Regions from separate parts of the Burkholderia sp. MR1-5-21 genome, predicted to be linked through region 1. Evidence: predicted binding sites of a transcription regulator. Region 1 holds the regulator's gene; the other holds the start of a gene.

The links. Region 1 encodes FliA, which starts transcription of late flagellar genes. Its sites were predicted from a motif close to CTAAAGTTTNNNNNNNNNNNGCCGNTA; they were not measured.
Region 2: the regulator FliA is predicted to act here: its motif matches at 1,330-1,356, upstream of fliS (flagellar export chaperone FliS).

What each region holds. Positions count from the first base shown of each region.
Region 1 covers NZ_JBSAXD010000003.1:14,882-26,606, forward strand. Annotated here, with positions in the region: gene ahcY (adenosylhomocysteinase) at 1-1,096, opposite strand, end outside; S-adenosyl-L-homocysteine riboswitch at 1,128-1,247, opposite strand; gene ACV229_RS04700 (RNA polymerase sigma factor FliA) at 1,311-2,045, opposite strand; gene ACV229_RS04705 (nucleotide-binding protein) at 2,068-2,883, opposite strand; gene flhF (flagellar biosynthesis protein FlhF) at 2,876-4,669, opposite strand; gene flhA (flagellar biosynthesis protein FlhA) at 4,666-6,768, opposite strand; gene flhB (flagellar biosynthesis protein FlhB) at 6,765-7,976, opposite strand; gene ACV229_RS04725 (DUF805 domain-containing protein) at 8,444-8,824, opposite strand; gene ACV229_RS04730 (hypothetical protein) at 9,029-9,298, opposite strand; gene ACV229_RS04735 (DUF3443 domain-containing protein) at 9,333-10,583, opposite strand; gene ACV229_RS04740 (DUF2844 domain-containing protein) at 10,600-11,103, opposite strand; gene cheZ (protein phosphatase CheZ) at 11,509-11,725, opposite strand, start outside.
Region 2 covers NZ_JBSAXD010000003.1:365,947-377,671, reverse strand. Annotated here, with positions in the region: gene fliK (flagellar hook-length control protein FliK) at 1-386, opposite strand, end outside; gene ACV229_RS06295 (flagellar protein FliT) at 492-824, opposite strand; gene fliS (flagellar export chaperone FliS) at 821-1,255, opposite strand; gene fliE (flagellar hook-basal body complex protein FliE) at 1,539-1,883, opposite strand; gene fliF (flagellar basal-body MS-ring/collar protein FliF) at 2,147-3,913, shown strand; gene fliG (flagellar motor switch protein FliG) at 3,903-4,898, shown strand; gene fliH (flagellar assembly protein FliH) at 4,891-5,574, shown strand; gene fliI (flagellar protein export ATPase FliI) at 5,568-7,124, shown strand; gene fliJ (flagellar export protein FliJ) at 7,130-7,588, shown strand; gene ACV229_RS06255 (flagellar hook-length control protein FliK) at 7,629-9,014, shown strand; gene ACV229_RS06250 (GMC family oxidoreductase) at 9,026-10,663, opposite strand; gene ACV229_RS06245 (coniferyl aldehyde dehydrogenase) at 11,470-11,725, shown strand, end outside.

The DNA.
Region 1 (11,725 bases):
CCTGCGGCTTGATGTTTTCCCACTGGTACTGGCGGGTCGACGCGACGTCGATTTCCGAGTCGAAGTGGCCGATGTTGCAGACGATCGCGTTGTGGCGCATCGCTTTCATGTGATCGTGGTTGATCACGTGGTAGTTGCCGGTCGCCGTCACGAAGATGTCGGCCTTGTCCGCCGCGTATTCCATCGTCACGACGCGGTAGCCTTCCATCGCCGCCTGCAGCGCGCAGATCGGATCGATTTCGGTGACCCACACGGTCGCGCCGAGGCCGCGCAGCGACTGCGCGCAGCCCTTGCCCACGTCGCCGTAGCCCGCGACGACCGCGACCTTGCCCGCGATCATCACGTCGGTCGCGCGCTTGATGCCGTCGACGAGCGACTCGCGGCAGCCGTACAGGTTGTCGAACTTCGACTTCGTGACCGAGTCGTTCACGTTGAACGCCGGGAACGGCAGGCGGCCGTCCTTTTCCATCTGGTACAGGCGGTGCACGCCGGTCGTGGTTTCTTCGGTCACGCCCTTGATGTGCGCGAGGCGCGTCGAGTACCAGTTCGCGTCGATGTCGAGGTGGCGCGCGATCGACTTGAACAGCGCGACTTCTTCCTCGTTGGTCGGCTTGGCGATCACCGAGCGATCCTTCTCGGCCTTCGAGCCGAGGATCAGCAGCAGCGTCGCATCGCCGCCGTCGTCGAGGATCATGTTCGCGAACTCGCCGTTCGGCCATTCGAAGATGCGGTGCGAGAACTCCCAGTATTCGTCGAGCGATTCGCCCTTGAACGCGAACACAGGCGTGCCGGCTTCGACGATCGCGGCCGCTGCGTGGTCCTGCGTCGAGAAGATGTTGCACGAGGCCCAGCGCACGTCCGCGCCGAGTGCCTTCAGCGTCTCGATCAGCACGCCCGTCTGGATCGTCATGTGCAGCGAGCCTGCAATGCGCGCGCCCTTCAGCGGCTGCTGCGCCTTGTATTCGTCGCGGATCTGCACGAGGCCCGGCATTTCGGTCTCGGCGATGTTCAGTTCCTTGCGGCCCCAGCCGGCGAGCGACATGTCGGCGACGAGGTAATCGTGGGTAGCTTGGGAATCGATGATGGCGCTCATCACGCCCTCCTTTCTAAAAAAGTTCTAGAAAATGGTGACGTGAGCGCCGTTCAGGAAGCGGCGGCCGGCGCGATGCGCCGCGGCCCTGCCCGCTTGGTGAAGCCTTCCGAGCCTGGCGAACGCATGATCGTCCGTCGCAACGCTCCTCGGAAAACGGGAGGGATTGTAGCAAATCGGCGGGAAGATTGCGTACCCGCCGCGCATGCATTTGAAAGGGTCAGGATTCCGCGCCGACCCACGCCTGCTCGCGCAGGCGCGCGCGCAGCCGCGCGACCGCCTGGCTGTGCAGCTGGCACACGCGCGATTCGCTGACCTCGAGCACCGCGCCGATCTCGCGCAGATTCAGACCCCGTTCGTAGTACAGCGACATCAGCAGCTTCTCGCGCTCCGGCAGCCGCTCGATCGCTTCGACGAGCGCCTCGCGCAGGTGCTCGTCGAGCAGCGCCGACAGCGGATCGGCATGATCGACGCGATAGCGGTCGAGGAACGGCTCGTCGTCCGCCGCGCGGTCGAAATCCTCGTAGTAGATGAGCTGGCTGCCGTGCAGGTCCTGCAACATGCCCTGGTATTCGTCGAGCGGCATGTTCAGGTGCTGCGCGATCTCCGCCTCGCTCGCCGCCCGCCCGAGCTGCTGCTCGACCCGGTGCACCGCATGCTCGACCTCGCGCGACGTCTTGCGCAGGCTGCGCGGCAGCCAGTCGTTGCTGCGCAGCTCGTCGAGCATCGCGCCGCGGATGCGCTGCGTCGCATAGGTCTCGAACTGCGCGCCCTGGTCTTCCTTGTAGCGGCCGGCCGCGTCCATCAGGCCGATCATCCCCGCCTGGATCAGGTCGTCGAGGTCGACGCTCGCCGGCATCTTCGCGACGAGCTGCAGGCCCAGGCGGCGCACGAGCGGCGCGTATTGCGCAAGCACGTCGGCCTGGGAAATCTTTCCTTGAGCGTTGTACATCATGGCTCTCTCCTTCCGGTGGCGCTCACGCGGCGTGCGCCGCACCTGCCTCGAACGACGTGCTGCCGCCCGCGCGGACCGGGCCCGCGCCCGGCCTCGGGCGCAGCGGCCAGTACAGCAGGTCGGCGGCAATCTGCCGGTAGTCGCGCGCGGCCGGCGACGTCGGGAACGCGTCGACCGCCGTGCGCACGAGCTCGCGCGCGTGCTCGACGAGCGGATCGGCGCTCACGCAGCCGGCGTCGCCGATCGACACCGCCAGGTAGCGGCTCGCGACGCCCGCGAGGTTGTCGTACGCGGTCTTCGCATCGGCCTGGCTGCCGACGTGGTTGGTCAACACGCGAAACTGCGCGATCGCGTGCGCGAAATGCAGCCGCTTCATGCACGCGTACGCCTCGGTGATCGCCTGCGCGGCAACGCGCGTGACGATCAGCACGTCATGCGCTTCGCGCGCGAGCGCCGAGAATGCGCCGTCCGTGCCGAGCTGCGCATCGACGAGCACGATGTCGGCCGCCCCGTCGATGAAATCGCTCAGCTGCGCGTCGCTGTAGCCGGCGCGCGCGAGCCGCGCCGCCGCGCACACCGCGAAGCCGCCGGCGACCCGCGCGCGCGCGCCGTCGCGCAGCCACGCACCGGCGAGCGTCGCGGCAGCCGAGTGCACGTCGGCGCGCTCGTCGACGACGAGCACGTCCTTGCCGAGCGCCGTCAGCGCGGCGGCGAGGTTCACGACGGTCGACGTGCAGCCGACGCCCGCCGGGCCGCCCGTCACCGCGACGATTCTCGAGGCGCGCCCGGCCAGCAGGCGCCGCAATCCTTCAGCCTGATCGATCATGCGTTTATCCAAAGCGAACCTCGTGCAGCTCGGCGGTGGAACGTGCGGTCAGCGCGGAAAGCAGCGTGGGCATGTCATCGTCGTGCGGCACGAAGGGCGAGCCGTCACGCGGCACACAGAACGCACTCTTCAACAGGAATTTCTTCGTCGCGACGTACAGGTTCTCCGGCACCTTCTGGCCGGTCGACACGTAGTGCACGGGCAGCTTGTAGCGGATCACCGTGTCGAGCACGCCGCCGAGATGGGTCGCCTCGTCGAGCTTCGTGAGGATGCAGCCGGCGAGATCCGGATGGTCGCCCGCGCTGCGGTACGCCTGCACGACCTCGTTGAGCGTGTCGCCGTGGCTCGTCGCGTTAAGCAGCAGCAGGCGCTGCACCGGCGTGTTCGCGCCGTGCAGCATCGCGATCTGGTCGGACAGCGCGCGGTCGCGCTGGCTCATGCCGATCGTGTCGATCAGCACGATGTGCTTGTTGCGCAGCTCGGACAGCGCGAGCTCGAGATCGCCCGCGTCCTTCACCGCATGCACGGGCACGCCGAGGATCCGGCCGAAGATCCGCAGCTGCTCGTGCCCGCCGATCCGGTAGCTGTCGGTCGTGAGCAGCGCGACCTTGCTCGCGCCGAAGCGCATCACGCAGCGCGCGGCAAGCTTCGCGGTCGTCGTCGTCTTGCCGACGCCCGTCGGCCCCATCAACGCGAACACGCCGCCGCGCTCCATCAGCGCATCCTCGCTTTCGAGCACCGGCAGGTTCGCCGCGAGCACCGTCTGCGCCCACTCGGTCGCCTGCTCGAGCGTGTCCGAGCCTTCGCCCTGCGGCAGGTTGTCGACCATCATCCGCACGAGCTGTGCGGAGAAGCCGGCCGCGAACAGGTGTTTCGTCAGCGCGCCGTGCACGGGACTGCGGCGCTGGCGTTCGTGCCACATCAGGCTGTCGAACTGCTCTTCCATCATCCCGCGCAGCGCGCCGAGCTCGTGCATCACCGTGTCGTTGACGATCCGCTCGATGCGCGCCTTGACCGCATCGGCAACGGCCGCGGCCGTATCGGTCGGGATGCGCGTGCGCTCGGCTGCCTTCGGCGCCGGTGCGTCGGCCGCGCGGCGCGGCGCGCCCGCATCGACCGGGATCCGGCGTGCGGCGTCGCGTACGATGTCGCGCGCCCATTCGGGCGGCAGCACGTCGCCGGCGCGCGGCGCGCGGGCGGTGTCGACCGGGGCGCGGTGGCCGCCGTCCGCCGCCGGCGCGGGCTGGCTGCGGGCGGCGAGCGCCTCGCGCTGCTGCGTGAGGCGCTTCGCATGCTCGACGAGCCACGGCGCGGGTTCGGAAGGTGCGGCAGGCGATCCTGCGGCAGGCGATCCTGCGGCAGGCGATCCTGCGGCAGGCGATCCTGCGGCGGGCGATCCTGCGGCGGGCAATCCTGCTGCGGGCGATCCCGCGGCAGACGCTGCGGCAACCGGCTCATCGGCCGCCGGCGCATCGGCCGCTTCGGCGCTCGCGCCGAACACCGACGAGAACACGTCCGGCAGCCCGCCGTCGCCCATCGCATACGGATTGGCGGCTGCGCGCGCGCGTGGCGCAAAGCCCGCCAGCGCCGCGCCCGGCTGCGCGGCGACCTGGGCAAGTCCCGGCGCCGCGACGGGCGGCGCGATCGCAGCCAGCTCGGCGTCGGCGAGCGCGGTGATCTCGACGCTGCCGTCATCGAGCGTGCGGTTCGACAGCACGACGGCGTCGGCGCCGAGCGCCTCGCGCACGAGCCGAAGCGCGTCGCGGCTCGTTGCGCCGGTGAATTTGCGAATGTTCAAGCGGAACCCCCGATGACGTTAACGACCTTGATCGTGCGTGTGTCCGGCACTTCGGCGTACGACAGCACTTTCAATTGCGGCAGGCTGCGGCGCAGGAAGCGCGCGAGCATCGCGCGCAGCGCGTGCTGCACGAGCAGCACGGGCGGCAGCCCGAGATTCTGTTGACGCAGCAGCGCTTGCTGCGTGCCGGTCAGAAGGTTGTGCGCGAGACCGGGCTCGAGGCCCGGATTCGCGCCGGTGGCGAGCGCCTGCGACAGCACGCGCTCGAGATTCGCGTCGAGCCCCATCACCTGCATCTCGCCCGCGCCCGGATACCACTGCTGCGTGATCGCGCGGCCGAGCGACAGCCGCACCGCGGCCGTGATGTCGTACGCGTCGGTGACGCGGCCAGCCTGTTCGGACACGGCCTCGATGATCGTGCGCATGTCGCGGATCGGCACGCCTTCCTCGAGCAGGTTCTGCAGCACCTTCTGCAGCGTCGTCAGCGAGATCGTCTTCGGCACGAGGTCCTCGACGAGCGACGGCGCGTCCTTGCCGGTGCGCTCGATCAGCGCCTGCACTTCCTGGCGGCCGAGCAGCTCGGCCGCGTGCTGGACGACGAGATGGTTCAGGTGCGTCGCGACGACGGTGCTCGCGTCGACGACCGTGTAGCCGTACACCTGCGCCTGCTCGCGCAGCGCGATGTCGATCCACACGGCCGGCAGGCCGAACGCCGGATCGTGGGTCGGCGCGCCGGGCAGCGCGGCCGTCACCTGGCCCGGGTTGATCGCGAGCCACTGGCCCGGGAACACCTCGCCCACGCCGATCTCGACGCCCTTCAGCGCGATCCGGTACGCGTTCGGCCTCAGCTCGAGGTTGTCGCGGATATGGATCACGGGCGGCAGGAAGCCGATTTCCTGCGCGAACTTCTTGCGGATACTCTTGATGCGCTTGAGCAGTTCGCCGTCGCTGTTCTTGTCGACGAGCGGGATCAGCCGGTAGCCGACTTCGAGGCCGAGCGGATCGATCAGCTGCACGTCGTCCCAGCTCGCCTCGTGGCTGTCGGCGGGGAGCGCCGCGGGCGGCGCGATGTCGGTGATGTCGCCGGCCGCCTTGCGGGCCGCCGCGCGCTTCGTCTGCGTGCGCGCGAGCCAGATCGCGCCGCCGCCGAGCAGCAGGAACGCGAAGTGCGGCATCCCGGGGATCAGCCCCATCAGCACGATGATCGCGCCGGTGATCGTCAGCACGCGCGGGTTCGTGAACAGCTGGCCGGTGATCTGCGTGCCGATGTCCTCGTCGGTCGCGACGCGCGATACGATCACGCCGGCCGCGGTCGAGATCACGAGCGACGGGATCTGCGCGACGAGGCCGTCGCCGATCGTCAGCAGCGTGTAGTTCGTGCCGGCCGCCGCGAAGCTCATGTCGTGCTGGACCATCCCGACGATCAGCCCGCCGATCACGTTGATCGCCATGATGATCAGGCCGGCGATCGCGTCGCCGCGCACGAACTTCGACGCGCCGTCCATCGAGCCGTAGAACTCGGCTTCCTGCGCGACCGCCTGGCGGCGCTTCCTCGCCTGCTCCTCGTTGATGAGGCCCGCGTTCAGATCGGCGTCGATCGCCATCTGCTTGCCGGGCATCGCGTCGAGCGTGAAGCGCGCGGACACTTCGGCGATCCGCCCCGCGCCCTTCGTGATCACCATGAAGTTGATGATCATCAGGATCACGAACACGACGATGCCGACCGCGAAGTTGCCGCCGACGAGGAAGTGGCCGAACGCCTCGATCACCTGGCCGGCCGCGTCCGGGCCCGTGTGGCCCTCGAGCAGCACGACGCGCGTCGACGCGACGTTCAGCGACAGCCTGAGCAGCGTCGAGAACAGCAGCACGCTCGGGAACGCCGCGAAGTCGAGCGGCTTCATCGTGTACATGCTGACGAGCAGCACCATCACGGACAGCGCGATGTTGAACGTGAACAGCAGATCCAGCAGCAGCGGCGGCAGCGGCAGGATCATCATCCCCAGGATCATGCAGATGAGGATCGGGCCCGCGAGCGCGCGCAGGTTGGTCCCCGCGAGCAGGTTCGGGCGCTTCGCGAACAGGTTGGCGGGCGTGCTCATGCCGTGCCTCCTTGCGTGCGGGCGTTCGTGCCCAGCACGTCGTCGGCTTCGTCGCGCTCGTCGTCAGCGGACACCGACGCGCCCTTGTCGAGGTCGGCCGGCACGTCGAGATCGACCGGCACCGCCGGGAACGCGCCGCCTTCCACGCGGAAGCGCTTGAGCTGGTACACCCACGCGAGCACTTCGGCGACCGCCGCATACAGCGAGCCGGGAATCTCGCGCTCGAGTTCGACGTTGTGATACAGCGCCCGCGCGAGCGGCGGCGCTTCGAGCAGCGGCACGTTGTGCTCGGCCGCCAGCTCGCGGATCCGCGCGGCGACGAGGTTCACGCCCTTCGCGACGACCTTCGGCGCGCGCATCTCGCCGTCGGTGTACTGCAGCGCGACGGCGAAGTGCGTCGGGTTCGTGACGACCACGTCGGCCTTCGGCACGGCCGCCATCATCCGGCGACGGGCGATCGCGCGCTGCTGCTGGCGGATCCGGCCCTTCACGTGCGGATCGCCTTCGTTCTCGCGATGTTCGCGCTTCACTTCTTCCTTCGTCATGCGCAGCTTCTTGTTGTACTGCCAGATTTGATACGGCACGTCGAGCGCCGCGACCACCAGCATGCCGGCGACCGTCGTGCCGCAGCACACGGCGACGAGGTGGAGCGCATCGGTGAGCGCCGCATCGAGCGGCTGGGTCGCGAGGCCGAGCAGCTCGTCCTTCGCGCGCCAGATCGCGACGCCACCGATCCCGCCGACGACGAGCGTCTTCGCGAGCGACATCCCGAGCTGGATCGGCCCCTGGATCGAGAACATCCGGCCGAGACCCGTCAGCGGATTCAGCCGGTCGAATTTCAGTTCGAACGTCTTCGACGAGATCAGCCAGCCGCCGAGCGCCATCGGCGCGAACAGCGCGGCAAGCCCCGTCAGCGCGAGCAGCGGCGCGAGCGCGGTGAGCCCTTCGAGGCCCGCGCTGCCGGCCGCCGACAGCATCCGGTGCGAATCGAACGCGGTCGCGCGGTCGAATGCGAACGCGCCGCGCATCATCGTCTGCAGGTGCATGCCGATCGGTCCCGCGAGCAGCCACGCGCCGTAGAAGCCCGCCGCGAGCAGCGCGAACGAAGCCAGTTCGCGCGAACGCGCGACCTGCCCCTCCTCGCGCGCCTTCTCGCGGCGCCTCGGAGTGGCGGCTTCGGTCTTGTCGAGATCGCTCTCGTCTGCCACGGGGCCTCCAGACGGATACGGCGGAATGCCGCTTTCCAGTGACACCGATTATTCATGGAGGCGTCAAACGCCGATCGGTCGAGCAAAGCCGGGAAAGGGGGGTATTTCGGGGAATCGGGCGCGGGCGGGCGCAAGCGCGAATGGCGCGGCGACGAGGCTTCGCCGGGCGGGGCCGCGGGCAGGTTCGCGCGTGTGCGGCGGACGGCGCACGCGGTGCGCGGGCGCGGAATGCGCGGCGTATCAGGTCAGATGGAGTCGGCGGGCGGGGATGCGGTGCTGGCGGTGCTGGCCGTACTGGCGGAGTGCCGGGGGGCGCAGGGCGGGATGCAAACCGGAACCGGCGACAACAGGAATCACAATCCTGGGCCCGACCGGCGAAAGCGGCCCGGCCGGGATACACGGCGGCGGCCGCCCGCGCATCGCGACGAGACGCCGCGCAGCAGCACGGCGTCTCGCTGGGACGGCGCTCAGGCCGCGGCGATCGGGTCGGCGCCGAAGCGATTCGGGCCTTGGTTGCCGCGCGAGCACATCCAGATGAACAGGATGATCCCGCCGACGATCGGAATGAAGGCGATCAGCAGGAACCAGCCCGAACGGCCGATATCGTGGAGCCGGCGGACCGTCACCGCGAGACTCGGCAAGATGAGCGCGAGCGACACCAGCAACGCGACGATCGACAGGAGCAGCGCGACCGTGGATGCCTCACGGGCCACCACCGCGATTACCTGGCAACCGAGCGACACGATGAACGTGAGCAACGCGAAGTACCAGTATTCCGCACGGCGCGCGCGGCCATCGAACTTCGCATATTGGTTGAATACCGAACGAATGGCTTCAGGGAAATTCATTTTTTTAGCCCTCATGTTTTTTGAAATTATCGACAACCCCGGAAACAACGCGTGCATTATAGGTGGAATCCGATGACGTTCAATCGCTTTTCATCCGGCGTCCGATAACGGGATTGAAGCCCGGTGCGCGGCGCGGCCGGCCCAACGCGCCAGCGGCGACGCCGGCGTCATATCGGCCGGGATAACGCCCCCCACATTGTCAATTCACACCGCGTCATTTTTGAAGATTTGCAAGAACCTGACAGAACCGACAGTCACCGAAAATGAAAGAGCGGATATTGGCGGGCGAATGAATATCGCCGCCATAATCGTTCGCTTCGGCCATGCAAAGGCCGACCGGCCGGCCGGATAACGGAATCGGAATGCGGGAACAGGCCGCCGGGATAATCCGGCGATTATCGCCGCCCGTGCGGTGGCGTCCTTCGCAGCGGCGCTGGCCTGCGCCGCCAGAATGAAAAAAAAGGGGGCGAACATTCGCCCCCTCGTGATGCCGCTGCGCTGCCGCGGGTCAGTACGCGACGTAAGGCGCCGCGCCGCCGTTCGAGGTGAGGTCCATCCCGAAGTAGATCGTCTTGCCGTAGAAGTGCGGCAGGCCGATATCGAGCCACGCCGACGAGCCGAACGGTCCGGCGATGTCGTTGAATGCGAACGTCGACGCGTTCGAGAACAGCGAGTCCGCGTTCTGTACCGACATCGACACGTTGCTCGCCGTGCCGTTCAGGCCCACGAGCGTCGCCGTGTAGGTGGCCGTCGACGCCGGGCAATAGAACTGCGTATTGCGCGAGCACACGGTCTGCGCCGAATCGTTGAAGAAGTACGCGTTCGAGCCCGTGTCGAAGAACGCGGTCACCGTGCGGCCGAGGAACGACGAGTTCTGCAGGTCGCCTGTCGTCGTCGACGTCAGCTTGGTCGTGGCCCCGAGCTGGTTGTTCGACTGCGTGCCGATCCCGAACGTCAGTGTCCCCGTCGCGCTGCCCTGGCCGTTGCTCGAGATCTGCGGCATCTGCACGATCACGCCATTGTTGTCGCTCGCGAAACGCTGGACCGGATTGGCCACCTGCTGCGACAGCGATACGAGCGTCACCGCGCAGCTCGAATTGCCGTTCGGGCAAGCGTAGTAGTTGTTGTTCACCGCCGACGTCGACGTCGTGCAGGTCGTCCCGCAGTCGTACGGCGCCGGCCCGATGCCGAGGATCCCGTTCGCGCCGAGCGCGCTCGCGGAGTTCGCCGACGCGCCGCCGTTCGTGCACGAGGTCGGTACGTTTGTCGTGCCGAGGTCGCCGATGATCTGCACCGGCAGCGAGCTCGCGGTCTCGCCGCTCACCTTCAGGTCGATGGTGCGCACCGAGCCCCACGTGTAGCTCGACACGAACTTGCCGCATTCGGCGATCGGCGCGCCGCCGCTCGTGGTCGTCGTGGGCAGGCTGCCGATCACGCCGGACACCGCGCTGCTGACGAGCCGCAGACCGTATGACGCAGTATCGACGAGCACGTTGTTGACGACCTGGCAATTCGACGTGCCGGGTGCGCAGACCGTCACGCTGACGGTCGGAATGTTGATCACGTTGGCGACGCCCTGGGCCACGGTGATGACTGCGGTATTCGCGGCGCCGGTCGAGCCGCCGTTACCGCCGTTACCGCCGTTGCTGCCGCCCGAGGAACCGCCGTCGCCGCCGCCGCACGCGGTGACGAGCACGGCCGTCGCGGCTGCGACGCTCAGCGCGCCGAGCCAGCGAATGAAGTTACGAGGAATACGCAAGATCGGTCTCCCGCTGTCACTGGATGTCGTTGCCGGTGAAACCGGCGGGCAGCGCCTGCGGCAGCCACGCCTCACCGGAGAAGGCGCCCATGTGGCCGCCCGTCCGGATCACGAGGCCGCTCGTATCGACGGACACGGGCGCGCGCCAGCCGCGCGCCTTGTGCGCCGCCTCGACGCCAGCGGTGTATTGCGGGAAATAGCTGCCGAAAATCGATGCGAGATCCGGCATCGTCGGCCCTTGCCACGCGACGCCGAACACGGTGCCGGCGGCGGACGTGTATTCGCGGATCACGGTGCCCGAGCCGAGCGTGATCTCGCGAACGGTGTAGGTCGCCGTGCTCGCCGACGAACCGTCGGCCGAGCGCATCGCGCGCTGCAGCGCGCGCACGGAGGCGGCGTGGTCGTCGGCCGGCGGCGACATCGGCGCGCCGCCCAGTTCCGCGTGCGCGTGGACGCTCCACAGCACGCTCATCAACGCCGCCGCGGACGCGGCAGCACAGCCCAGACGTTTCAGCTTCACGTTCCCCCCCAGGGACTCGCCTCGTTGTAGGCGGCGCCGACAGCGTCGCCGGCACCGCAGCCCAGCCTCAAGACAGACAAAAGAACGATGTTCTGATGCCGCTGATCGGATGTCACTGACGCGTAGTATGCCTGCTGAGTGTGTCCAAGTGTCAATTCAGCACATTCCAGGCCCGGCGCCGACCGGCTGGATGCGCCGCCGCACGGGCCTCGGGGCTGGCCGGCGCGCGTCTGCGGAGACGGCGCCGGGTTCCGACGACGCGAGACGGTGGGAGAACCCGCCCTGCGGCACTTTCGTGGAGGAGCCACTCGGGCGACTCCACTCGGGCGGCCTCACTCAGGCGGGCCCACTCAAGCAGTCCCGACTCGGGGGCCCCACCCAGGCGGCCCCACCTAGGCGGCCCCGTCAGAACCCGAGGCTCGCGAGCAGGTCGTCGACCTGCGCCTGGTCCTGCACGACGTCGGTCTTGCCTTCCGGATTGATCTGCGGCCCGTTCAGCAGCGCGTCGGGGCTGCCGGTGCTGCTCGTCGTCTGCTCGGCCGCGAGCGCGGCCGCGGTCGCCGCGAACTGCTCGCGCCGCTCGGGCGCAATGTTCTCGACCAGCACGGTGAGCAGCTGCTGC
Region 2 (11,725 bases), 350 kb from region 1:
ATGGCCTGATCGGGCTGCAACGCCGGCGCGCGCGGTGCGTCCTGCGGTGCGGACGCCGCCGTGCCGGCCGGCGGCGCGGGATCGGTGAGCAGGATGGACGGATCGGCGAGCAGCGGCAGCCGTCCGACGACGGCCGGCGTCGCGTCGCCGCCGAAGCGCGAGATCGCATCGAGCGCGAGCGCGACGTCGGACAGCGCCGTCTGCACGGACGCCTGCGGCGCGCTGGCGCCGGTTGCGGTCGGCACCGGCGCGGGCGACGCGCCGGCTGCCGGCGTGCCGACCTGCGCCGCCGCGCCGCCGCCGGAGGGCGGCACCACGACGTCGGCCAGCAGGCTGTCGATACGGCTTGCCAGCAACGCGGCGGCTACGGTGTCGATACCGGTCATGATCGGGGCCTGCTCACCTCTGCGACATCGATGCAAATACCTCGAACGGCGCCCGGCGCGACGCGCCGGGCGATGCCGGACAACCTCCGGGGGCGCGCCGCGCGGTCAGCTGCGCGCGCGGTACAGATCCGTCAGCACCTTCGTCGAGCGCCGCGTCTCGAACAGCGCGGACAGCCGCGCGATTTCCGGGCACGCGAGGTCGCGGATCGCCGCGTCGTCGGCGAGGATGCGGCGGATCAGGTCGAGCTTGTGGCCGAGTTCGGACTCGTCGAGCACGACGCCCGGCCCGGCGTCCTTCAACCCGTCGACGAGCTGCTGGTATTCCTGCTGCAGCGCCGACAGCGCGGCCCAGTCGGCGCTGCGCGCGGCGCGCAACATGCGGCCGGACACGGCCGCGATCGCCTCGTAGCGTGCGAGGTACTCCGCCTTGCAGTTCATCGCGACGTTTCCGAGGCCTGTTGTGCGGCCATCCGCGCGACTTCCGGTCCGATGCCGGTCCATGCTTCCTCGAGCGTCGCGAGCAGCCCGTCGACTTCGACCAGCATCGCGTCGCTCGCCTGCGCGTTCGCCTCCAGCAGACGCCTGCCGATGTAGTCGTACAGCGCATCGAGGCGCTCGGCGATCTCGACGCCCGCGTCCCGGTTCAGCGACGTCTGCAGGCCGCTCGTGACGATGCGGATCGCCTTGCCGATCGCTTCGCCCCGCTCGGACACGTTGCCCTGCTGCAGGTGCATGCGTGCGAGCGCGACGGCCTGCCGCGCGCCCTGGTACAGCATCGCGATCAGGCGATGCGGGGAGGCGCCCATCACCCCCGTCTCGACGCCGACACGCGCGTACGCACTGGCTCCAGCGTGTCCTGGGGAAAACATGCGCTTCTCCTTGTTGATGCTTTGAATACGGGGCGTCCGCCCGTGCGGTGCACGGCGCGGCCATCTCCCGGAGTTATCGGAATGGAAACGAAAAGCTTTAGACGGGGCGGGGATTTCCCGGTCGCCCGTCGCCGGACGGCCGCCCGGCCGGATGGCCGGCTGCGGGATGACCCGGCACCGGATGGACCGCCCCGGGATCGCTCTCCGCGGGATGGCCCGCCCCCGGATGGCAGGCCGCGGGATCGCCCGCCGCGGGATGGCCCGCCCCGGGATCGCCCGCCGGTCACACCGACATCTGCATGATGTCGTTGTACGCGCTCACGAGCTTGTTGCGGACCTGCAGCCCGAACTGGAAGCCGATGTTGGCCTTCTGCATGTCGACCATCACGTCGTTCAGCGAGATGTTCGACGCGCCGACCTCGAACGCCTGCGCCTCGCCGGCCGCCCGCTGCTGGTCGCCGCTGATCTTGTCGAGCGATGCCTTCATCGCGCTCGCGAACGTGCCGGCCGTCGCCGCGCCCGAGCCCGCGAGCGCCGCCGCCGGGCTCGCCGCGCCGCCCGACGCCTGCGCAGCCATCGCCTGCATCTGTTGCAACACCGAACCGATTCCGCTCACGTTCGCCGTCATGCCGTCTCCAGAGATAAAGGGCCTTTATGGGCCAAGGCGGGGGCCGTGGCCGGCTGCCCGCGCGCGCCACGCTGCGCAGGTCGCCATGCCGGATCGCAACAAAGCTTAGCAGCGCACGGTCCGGCAAAGCCCCGAAAGTACGGGGGAAACCCCGCTCTTTTCGGGCGATCGGATCACGGGCGGCGTCCCGATAATCGCACCGTGTCATTGTCCGCCCGCTCGTCCGAGCGGGTCAGTCGCCCCGCTCCGGAGAACCTCGACGCATGGATTCGCAGGCCAATTCGCTGATCAATCCCGACGCCCGCACGGGCCTCGCCAGCCCCGCGCCCGGCGCCGCTGCGGCCGCGGCGCTGCCGGGCGCAGGCGGCGCGGGCGCGGACTTCGGGATCGGCGGCTTCGCGGAACGGATTCCCGGCATCGCACGGATGAAGGGCAACCCGAAGCTGCCGCTCGTGATCGCCGCCGCGTTCGCGATCGCGGTGATCGTCGCGCTCGTGCTGTGGAGCCGCGCACCCGACTACCGCGTGCTGTACAGCAACCTGTCGGACCGCGACGGCGGTGCGATCATTGCCGCGCTCCAGCAGGCAAACGTTCCCTACAAGTTCGCGGACGCCGGCGGCGCGATCCTCGTGCCGGCGAACCAGGTCCACGAGACGCGCCTGAAGCTCGCGGCGATGGGGCTGCCCAAAGGCGGCTCGGTCGGCTTCGAGCTGATGGACAACCAGAAATTCGGCATCAGCCAGTTCGCCGAGCAGGTCAACTACCAGCGCGCGCTCGAAGGCGAGCTGCAGCGCACGATCGAATCGATCAACGCGGTGCGCGGCGCGCGCGTGCATCTCGCGATCCCGAAGCCGTCGGTGTTCGTGCGCGACCGCGAGGCGCCGACCGCGTCCGTGTTCGTCGACCTCTACCCGGGCCGCGTGCTCGACGAAGGCCAGGTGCAGGCCATCACGCGGATGGTCTCGTCCGGCGTGCCCGACATGCCCGCGAAGAACGTGACGATCGTCGACCAGGACGGCAACCTGCTGACCCAGCCGGCGTCCGCGACCGGCCTCGACGCGAGCCAGCTCAAGTACGTGCAGCAGGTCGAGCGCAACACGCAGAAGCGCATCGACGCGATCCTCGCGCCGATCTTCGGCGCCGGCAACGCGCGCTCGCAGGTGAGCGCCGACGTCGATTTCTCGAAGATCGAGCAGACCTCGGAAAGCTACGGCCCGAACGGCGTGCCGCAGCAGGCCGCGATCCGCAGCCAGCAGACCAGCACCGCGACCGAGCTGTCGCAAGGCGGCGCATCGGGCGTGCCGGGTGCGCTGTCGAACACGCCGCCGCAGCCGGCGTCCGCGCCGATCGTCGCGGGCAACGGCCCGAACGCGCCGCAGGCGACGCCCGTCAGCGACCGCAAGGACCAGACGACCAACTACGAGCTCGACAAGACGATCCGCCACCTCGAGCAGCCGATGGGCAGCGTGAAGCGGCTGTCGGTCGCGGTCGTCGTCAACTACCAGCCGGTCGCCGATGCGAAGGGCCACGTGACGATGCAGCCGCTGCCCCCCGCGAAGCTCGCGCAGGTCGAGCAGCTCGTGAAGGACGCGATGGGCTACGACGCGAAGCGCGGCGATTCGGTGAACGTCGTCAACAGCACGTTCTCGACCGCGACCGATCCGTACGCCGACCTGCCGTGGTGGCGCCAGCCCGACGTGATCGAAATGGCGAAGGAAGCCGCGAAATGGCTCGGCATCGCGGCGGCCGCGGCGGCGCTCTACTTCATGTTCGTGCGCCCGGCGATGCGCCGCGCGTTCCCGCCGCCGGAGCCGGTCGCGCCGTCGCTGCCGGCGCCCGACGATCCGGTCATGCTCGACGGCCTGCCCGCGCCGGAGAAGGAAGCCGACGAAACCGACGCGCTGCTGCTCGGCTTCGAAAGCGAGAAGAACCGCTACGAACGCAACCTCGAATACGCGCGCACGATCGCGCGCCAGGATCCGAAGATCGTCGCAACCGTCGTGAAAAACTGGGTGTCCGATGAACGCTGAAGGCTTGACCAAGAGCGCGCTGCTGCTGATGTCGATCGGCGAGGAAGAGGCCGCGCAGGTATTCAGGTTCCTCGCGCCGCGCGAGGTGCAGAAGATCGGCGCGGCGATGGCCGCGCTGCGCAACGTCACGCGCGAGCAGGTCGAGGACGTGCTGCAGGAGTTCGCGAAGGAAGCCGAGCAGCACACCGCGCTGTCGCTCGATTCGAACGAGTACATCCGCTCGGTGCTGACGAAGGCGCTCGGCGAGGACAAGGCCAGCGTGCTGATCGACCGGATCCTGCAGGGCAGCGACACGAGCGGCATCGAAGGCCTGAAGTGGATGGATTCGGGCGCGGTCGCCGAGCTGATCAAGAACGAGCACCCGCAGATCATCGCGACGATCCTCGTGCACCTCGACCGCGACCAGGCGTCCGAGATCGCGTCGTGCTTCACCGAGCGGCTGCGCAACGACGTGCTGCTGCGGATCGCGACGCTCGACGGCATCCAGCCGGCCGCGCTGCGCGAGCTCGACGACGTGCTGACGGGCCTGCTATCCGGCAGCGACAACCTGAAGCGCGCGCCGATGGGCGGCATCCGCACCGCGGCCGAGATCCTGAACTTCATGACGAGCATCCACGAGGAAGGCGTGCTCGAGAGCGTCCGCCAGTACGATCCGGAGCTCGCGCAGAAGATCGTCGACCAGATGTTCGTGTTCGAGAACCTGCTCGACCTCGAGGACCGCGCGATCCAGATGGTGCTCAAGGAAGTCGAGTCGGAGACGCTGATCATCGCGCTGAAGGGCGCGCCGCCCGCGCTGCGCCAGAAGTTCCTCGCGAACATGTCGCAGCGCGCGGCCGAACTGCTCGCCGAGGATCTCGACGCGCGCGGCCCGGTGCGCGTGTCCGAAGTCGAGACGCAGCAGCGCCGCATCCTGCAGATCGTGCGCAACCTCGCCGAGAACGGCCAGATCGTGCTCGGCGGCAAGGCGGAAGACGCGTATGTCTGATCCGGCGAGCGACCGCGCGGGCGGCATGACCGCGTACCAGCGCTGGGAGATGGCGTCGTTCGACCCGCCGCCTCCCCCGCCGCCGCCCGACGACGCGGCCGCGGCCGCCGCCGCGCTCGCCGCGGAGCTGCAGCGCGTGCGCGACGCCGCGCATGCGGAGGGCCTGTCGACCGGCCATGTCGAAGGCCAGGCGCACGGCTACCAGGCCGGCCACGAGCAAGGCTATCAACAGGGATTCGAGGCCGGCCAGGCCGAAGCGCGCGCGCAGGCCGCGCAACTCGCGGCGCTCGCCGCGTCGTTTCGCGAAGCGATTGCCACCGCCGAGCACGACCTCGCATCGGACGTCACGCAGCTCGCGCTCGACATCGCGCAGCAGGTCGTGTGCCAGCACGTGAAGCACGATCCCGCCGCGCTCGTCGCCGCGGTGCGCGACGTGCTCGCGGCCGAACCCGCGCTGTCCGGCGCGCCGACCCTCGCGGTGCATCCGGCCGACCTGCCGGTCATCGAGGCGTACCTGCAGGAAGAACTCGACGCGCTCGGCTGGAGCGTGCGCACCGACGCGGCGATCGAGCGCGGCGGCTGCCGCGCGCACGCGGCCACCGGCGAAGTCGACGCGACGCTGCCGACCCGCTGGCAGCGCGTCGCCGCCGCAATCGGCAAGGTGAGCGCATGGTGACGCGCACGCCCGAATCGTTCGCGCACGACGGGATGACGCCGCTCGAGCGCGAACTCGCGCTTGCGTCGTACGGCCCCGAAGCCCTGCAAGCCGCACAAGCCACACAAGCCGCTCACCACGCGCACGACGCGCGGCCGGCCGCCGCAGCCGACGCGCTGCGCGCGCCGCACAATCCGCATCTCGCGCACTGGCGTTCGCACCTGAACGCGCTTTCCGCGCGCAGCCATCGCGCGCTGCCGCTGCGGCCGTGCGGCCGCCTGACGCGCGCGGCGGGCCTCGTGCTCGAAACGATCGGGCTGCGCCTGTCGGTCGGCGCCGAATGCACGATCGAACTGCCGCCCGGCAGCACGCTGCCGCATGCGGAGGCGGAAGTCGTCGGCTTCTCCGGCGACCGCCTGTTCCTGATGCCGACCACCGATGTCGCGGGCGTGCTGCCCGGCGCACGCGTATGGCCGCGCGAAAGCGCGCCGGTCGCGGATCCGCTCGCGGGCGCGAAGCGGCTGCCGGTCGGCTGGGACATGCTCGGGCGCGTCGTCGACGCATCGGGCCGGCCGCTCGACGGCCTGGGCCCGCTGACGTCGAAGGTCGACGCGCCGCTCACCGCACCGTCGATCAACCCGCTCGACCGCGAGCCGATCCATCACGTGCTCGACGTCGGCGTGCGCGCGATCAACGCGCTCCTCACCGTCGGCCGCGGCCAGCGGATGGGGCTGTTCGCAGGCTCCGGCGTCGGCAAGTCGGTGCTGCTCGGCACGATGGCGCGCTACACGAGCGCCGAGGTGATCGTGATCGGGCTGATCGGCGAGCGCGGCCGCGAAGTGAAGGAATTCATCGAGCAGATTCTCGGCGAGGACGGCCTCGCGCGCTCGGTCGTCGTCGCGGCGCCGGCCGACGTGTCGCCGCTGCTGCGGATGCAGGGCGCCGCATACGCGACGTCGCTCGCCGAATATTTCCGCGACCAGGGCAAGCACGTGCTGCTGCTGATGGATTCGCTGACCCGCTACGCGATGGCGCAGCGCGAGATCGCACTCGCGATCGGCGAGCCGCCCGCGACCAAGGGCTATCCGCCGTCGGTGTTCGCGAAGCTGCCCGCGCTCGTCGAGCGCACCGGCAACGGGCCGGAAGGCGGCGGCTCGATCACCGCGTTCTACACGGTGCTGACCGAAGGCGACGACCAGCAGGACCCGATCGCCGATTCGGCGCGCGCGATCCTCGACGGCCACATCGTGCTGTCGCGCGCGCTCGCGGAAGCCGGCCACTATCCGGCGATCGACATCGAGGCGTCGATCAGCCGCGCGATGACCGCGCTGATCGACGAGCCGCATCTCGACCGCGTGCGCCAGTTCAAGCAGATGCTGTCGCGCTACCAGCGCAACCGAGACCTGATCGCGGTGGGCGCCTACGCGCCGGGCCGCGACGCGCAGCTCGATCGCGCGATCGCGCTCTATCCGCGCATCGAGTCGTTCCTGCAGCAGGGCTTTCGCGAATGCGCACCGTTCGCGTCGAGCCTCGCCGGGCTCGATGCGCTGTTCGACATTCACGGAGGCTGACACCGATGGCCCAAGGCTTTCCGCTGCAGATCCTGCTCGACCGCGCGCAGGAAAACCTCGACGACGCGACCCGGCAGCTCGGCGTCGCGCAGCGCGACCGCACCGCGGCCGCGGACCAGCTCGACGCGCTGCTGCGCTACCGCGACGAGTATCACGCGCGCTTCGCGCAATCCGCGCAGCAGGGGATGCCCGCCGGCAACTGGCGGAATTTCCAGGCGTTCCTCGACACGCTCGACGCGGCGATCGCGCAGCAGCGCCGCGTGCTGGCCGCCGCCGAAGCGCGCATCGACGAGGCACGCCCGCACTGGCAGCAGCAGAAGCGTACCGTCGGCTCGTACGAGATCCTGCAGGCGCGCGGCGTCGCACAGCAAGCGCAGCGCGACGCGAAGCGCGAACAGCGCGACGCCGACGAGCATGCCGCGAAGGTGCTGCGGATGCGGGCCGACGCGGCCAAATCTGCTTGATTGCTCAGCGCCGCTCACTGAACACGCACGAGAGAACGCCATGCCTTCCCTGTCCCTGCTCGGCTCGCTGATCGATACGGCCGCTTCCGCGCTCAAGGGCGCCCGCAAGACCGACGCGTCCGACACGTCCGCGTCGAACGGCGCGACCGCCGCGCCGCTGCCGTTCGCGCGCACGCTCAAGCAGACCGTCGCGACGCAGCGCGCGTCGGCCGCGGCGAATGCATCCGATCCGTCCTCCGTTGCACCGTCGCGGCACGCGGTGGCTGCCGCCGCGATGTCGAAAGCCGCCGACGACACGAAGTCATCCGACCCGTCCGACGACAAGACCGCGACCGTCAACCCGGACGCGGCTGCGCTCGCCGCCGCGGCGGCCGTGCAGGCGCAGTTGCAGGCACGCCCCGACGGCACGGCTGCGACGACGGACGCGGCGAACGCGGCGATCGCGATGGCCACCACCAGCACCACGGCCACGACGGGCACCACCGCCACGACGGCCACAACGGACACGCCGTCCGCCGATACGCTCACGCACGCCGGCGACGCGGCGTCGGCCGCCGGCACGAACGCAACGGGATCGCCTCGCGACGCGCTGCACGCGGCGCTCGAAAAACTCACCGGCGGCACGAACGCCGTCGCGCTGCCGGCCAGTGGCGCGGCAACGCCGCAGCAGACTGCGGCGACCACCGCAGCGCCGCTGGCGCCGAAGGTGCCGACCTTCGACAAGACGCTCGCGGACGCGAAGGGCACGCTCGCGGCGAACCCGGCGCAAGCGCAGACACCGACGCCGGCCGCACCATCGCTGCAGGCCGAAGCCGCCGCGAAAGCCGATCCGGCAGCCGGCGCGACGCACGCGCTCGCGGCGACGCAGGATGTCGCCGATCCGGCCCACGCCGCGCTCGCCGCCGCGACGGCCGCCGCCCAGCCCACGCTGCAGACGACGCCGGCGGCCGCCAACGTCGCCGCCGCGAACGCGAACGTGCTCGCCCCGCACGTCGGCACCGCGGACTGGACGGACGCGTTGAGCCAGAAGGTCGTGTTCCTGTCGAACGCGCACCAGCAGAGCGCCGAGCTGACGCTCAATCCGCCGGACCTCGGCCCGCTGCAGGTCGTGCTGCGGGTCGCCGACAATCATGCGCATGCGCTGTTCGTGTCGCAGCACGCGCAGGTGCGCGATGCAGTCGAAGCCGCGCTGCCGAAGCTGCGCGACGCGATGGAAGCGGGCGGTCTCGGTCTCGGCAGCGCGACCGTCAGCGACGGCGGCTTCGCGTCGCAACAGCAGAACCCGCAGCAGACGTTCGCCGGCGGACAAGCGCCGCGGCGCGGGAACGCCGCACCGTCAGGCGGCGACGCACCGCTCGACGCCGCGCCATCCGCTGCGGCCGGCGCGACCGTGACCCGCGCCGGCCTCGTCGATACGTTTGCCTGAGCATTGGCAGCTCACCGGCCGTGCACTGCGGCCGCCTGCCCGCGCGGCGCACCGGCCTTGCGCGCCGCGACGATGAACTCCGCCGCGCGCTCGCCGATCATCACGGACGGCGCATTCGTGTTGCCGCCGATCAGCGTCGGCATCACCGACGCATCCACGACGCGCAAGCCTTCGACACCGCGCACGCGCAGTTGCGGATCGACGACCGCGCGCGCGTCCGTACCCATCCGGCAGGTGCCGACCGGGTGATAGATCGTGTCGGCATGCGCGACGATCGTCGCGCGCAGTTCGGCGTCCGTCTGGTCCGGCCGCGTGTACAGCTCGCGACCGCCTTGCGACGCGAGCGGCGCCTGCGACAGGATGCGGCGCATCGCGTGCGCGCCGCGCACGAGCAGGTCGAGATCGCGCGTGTCGCTGAAGAAGCGCGGATCGATCAGCGGCGCGTCGCGCGCATCGCCGCTCGCGAGGGCCACCGTGCCGCGGCTGAACGGCCGCAGCGCGCACACGTGCAGCGAATAGCCGAATCCCCAGTGCATCTTGCGGTTGTGATCGTCGACGAGCGCCGTGCAGAAATGCAGCTGCAGATCCGGCCGGTCGAGTGACGGATCGCTCTTGATGAAGCCGCCCGCCTCCGCGACGTTGCTCGTCATCATCCCCGTGCGGCTCGAGAAGTAGCGCGCGATCGCGGGCGTCATCTTCGCGACCCCGCGCAAGCAGACGCCGACCAGTTCCGACGAATTCACGCGCGTGTTGATGATGAAGTCGATGTGGTCGATCAGGTTCGCGCCGACGTCCGGCGCGTCCTGCACGACCGCGATGCCATGCCGGCGCAGCTGGTCGGCCGGGCCGATGCCCGAGCACATCAGCAGTTGCGGCGAGTTGAACGCGCCGGCCGACACGATCACTTCGGCACGCGCGCCGAGCGTCTCGACCCGCCCGTTGCGCGACACCGCGACACCGACCGCGCGCTTGCCGTCGAAGCCGACGCGCAGCACCGTCGCATCCGTGATCACGTGCAGGTTCGGCCGGTTGCGGCCGTACAGGTAGGCGCGCGCGACGCTGCAGCGCGCGCCGTCGCGATGCGTGACCTGGTAGAAGCCGACGCCTTCCTGCGTCGCGCCGTTGAAATCGTCGTTCAGCGGATAGCCGGCCGCGTGCGCGGCCTGGATGAATCGTTCGGAGAACGGATTGCGAAAGCGCAGATCGGACACCGTGAGCGGGCCGTCCGCGCCGTGCCATTCGTCCGCGCCGCGCTGGTTGCCTTCCGCGCGCCGGAAGTACGGCAGCACGTCCTGCCAGCCCCAGCCCGTCGCGCCGAGTTCGGCCCATTCGTCGTAGTCGCGCGGATGGCCGCGCGTGTAGATCATCGCGTTGATCGCGCTCGAGCCGCCCATCCCGCGCCCGCGCGGCTGGTAGCCGCGGCGGCCGCCGAGGCCCGGCTGCGGCACGGTCTCGTAGCCGTAGTTGGTGCCGAGCTTGAGCGGCACGAGCGCCGCGATGCCGACCGGCATGTTGACGAGCAGGTTGCGCTCCGTGTGCGAGCCCGCCTCGATCAGCGCGATCGTCGCGTCGGGACACGCGTCGGCGAGCCGGCCCGCGAGGCTCGCGCCGCCGGACCCCGCGCCGACGATGATGTAGTCGTATTGCATGCATGTCTCCTTCATGTCATGAATGGCGCCCGGCGCGGCCGTGCGGCCCGAATTTTGATCTTCTAGTGTTCGCGCATTGTAGGAATGGCCGCCGCGCACGCGGCGCGCCGATTCAAGAGCGATTCCTCTAAACGCGCGCGTGAACTAAATTTAAGATGCGTGGATTCGCTTGGCGCGACGCACCCGGCCGCCAGAAGCCGATCTGTCGCGAAATGGGAGAGACACTGATGCAGCGACACGTTCTGCAGGCCGCGTGCCGACCGGGTCTTCCGGCCGCGCCACCCCTGCCCCGCATTTCGTTTCAAACGGCGACCGTCGCGCGCGCATGCGCGGCGATGCGCGCCGTGCACGGGATTCGAACGGCACCGGCGTCGTCCCCGCGTTTGGAACGCGCGCCGGCGGCGGCATCCGACCGGCCGGGCATCGCGGCCGCGCTCGTGCCACGATGCAGCGCGCCGGTGCACGCAGCGACGCTTGCCGCACCGTTTCGCCACGCCGTCTTGCGCGATACAACGCAGCGCGAACGCGCGTTGGGCGCCGCGTCATGCGCTGCTTCCGCCGATGCAAAGCGTCGCGCGGATGCGACGCTCGAACGCCATCGGCGCGCTATCGGACACACGATCCGACGCAGCGAAGCGGCCGCTCACGGATCGACACCTCGGGCCGACACCCTGGCCTGCGCCGTACGGAATTCCGCTTCGATCGGCGGTACGCCGCCCCACCCGATCCGCCACGCCGCGCTCGTCGAGCGGGCGCCTGCGGCCTGACTGCTGGCCGATGCGCCACGCTCAACTGGAGAGGACGCCATGAAGAACGACCTGCCCGAATTCGCCGCGTTGACGTCGCTGCTGCACGACCAGCGCGCCGCGTACCTGCGCGCACCGTATCCCGACTGGGACACGCGCGCGAAACATCTGCGCGCGCTGCGCACGATGCTGATCGACAACGCCGACGCGCTTGCCGACGCGATCAGCGCGGACTTCGGCCATCGCGCGAAGCAGGAGGTGCTGCTGTCGGAAATCTGGATGGCGAAGGAAGAGATCGACGACGCGCTGAAGCACG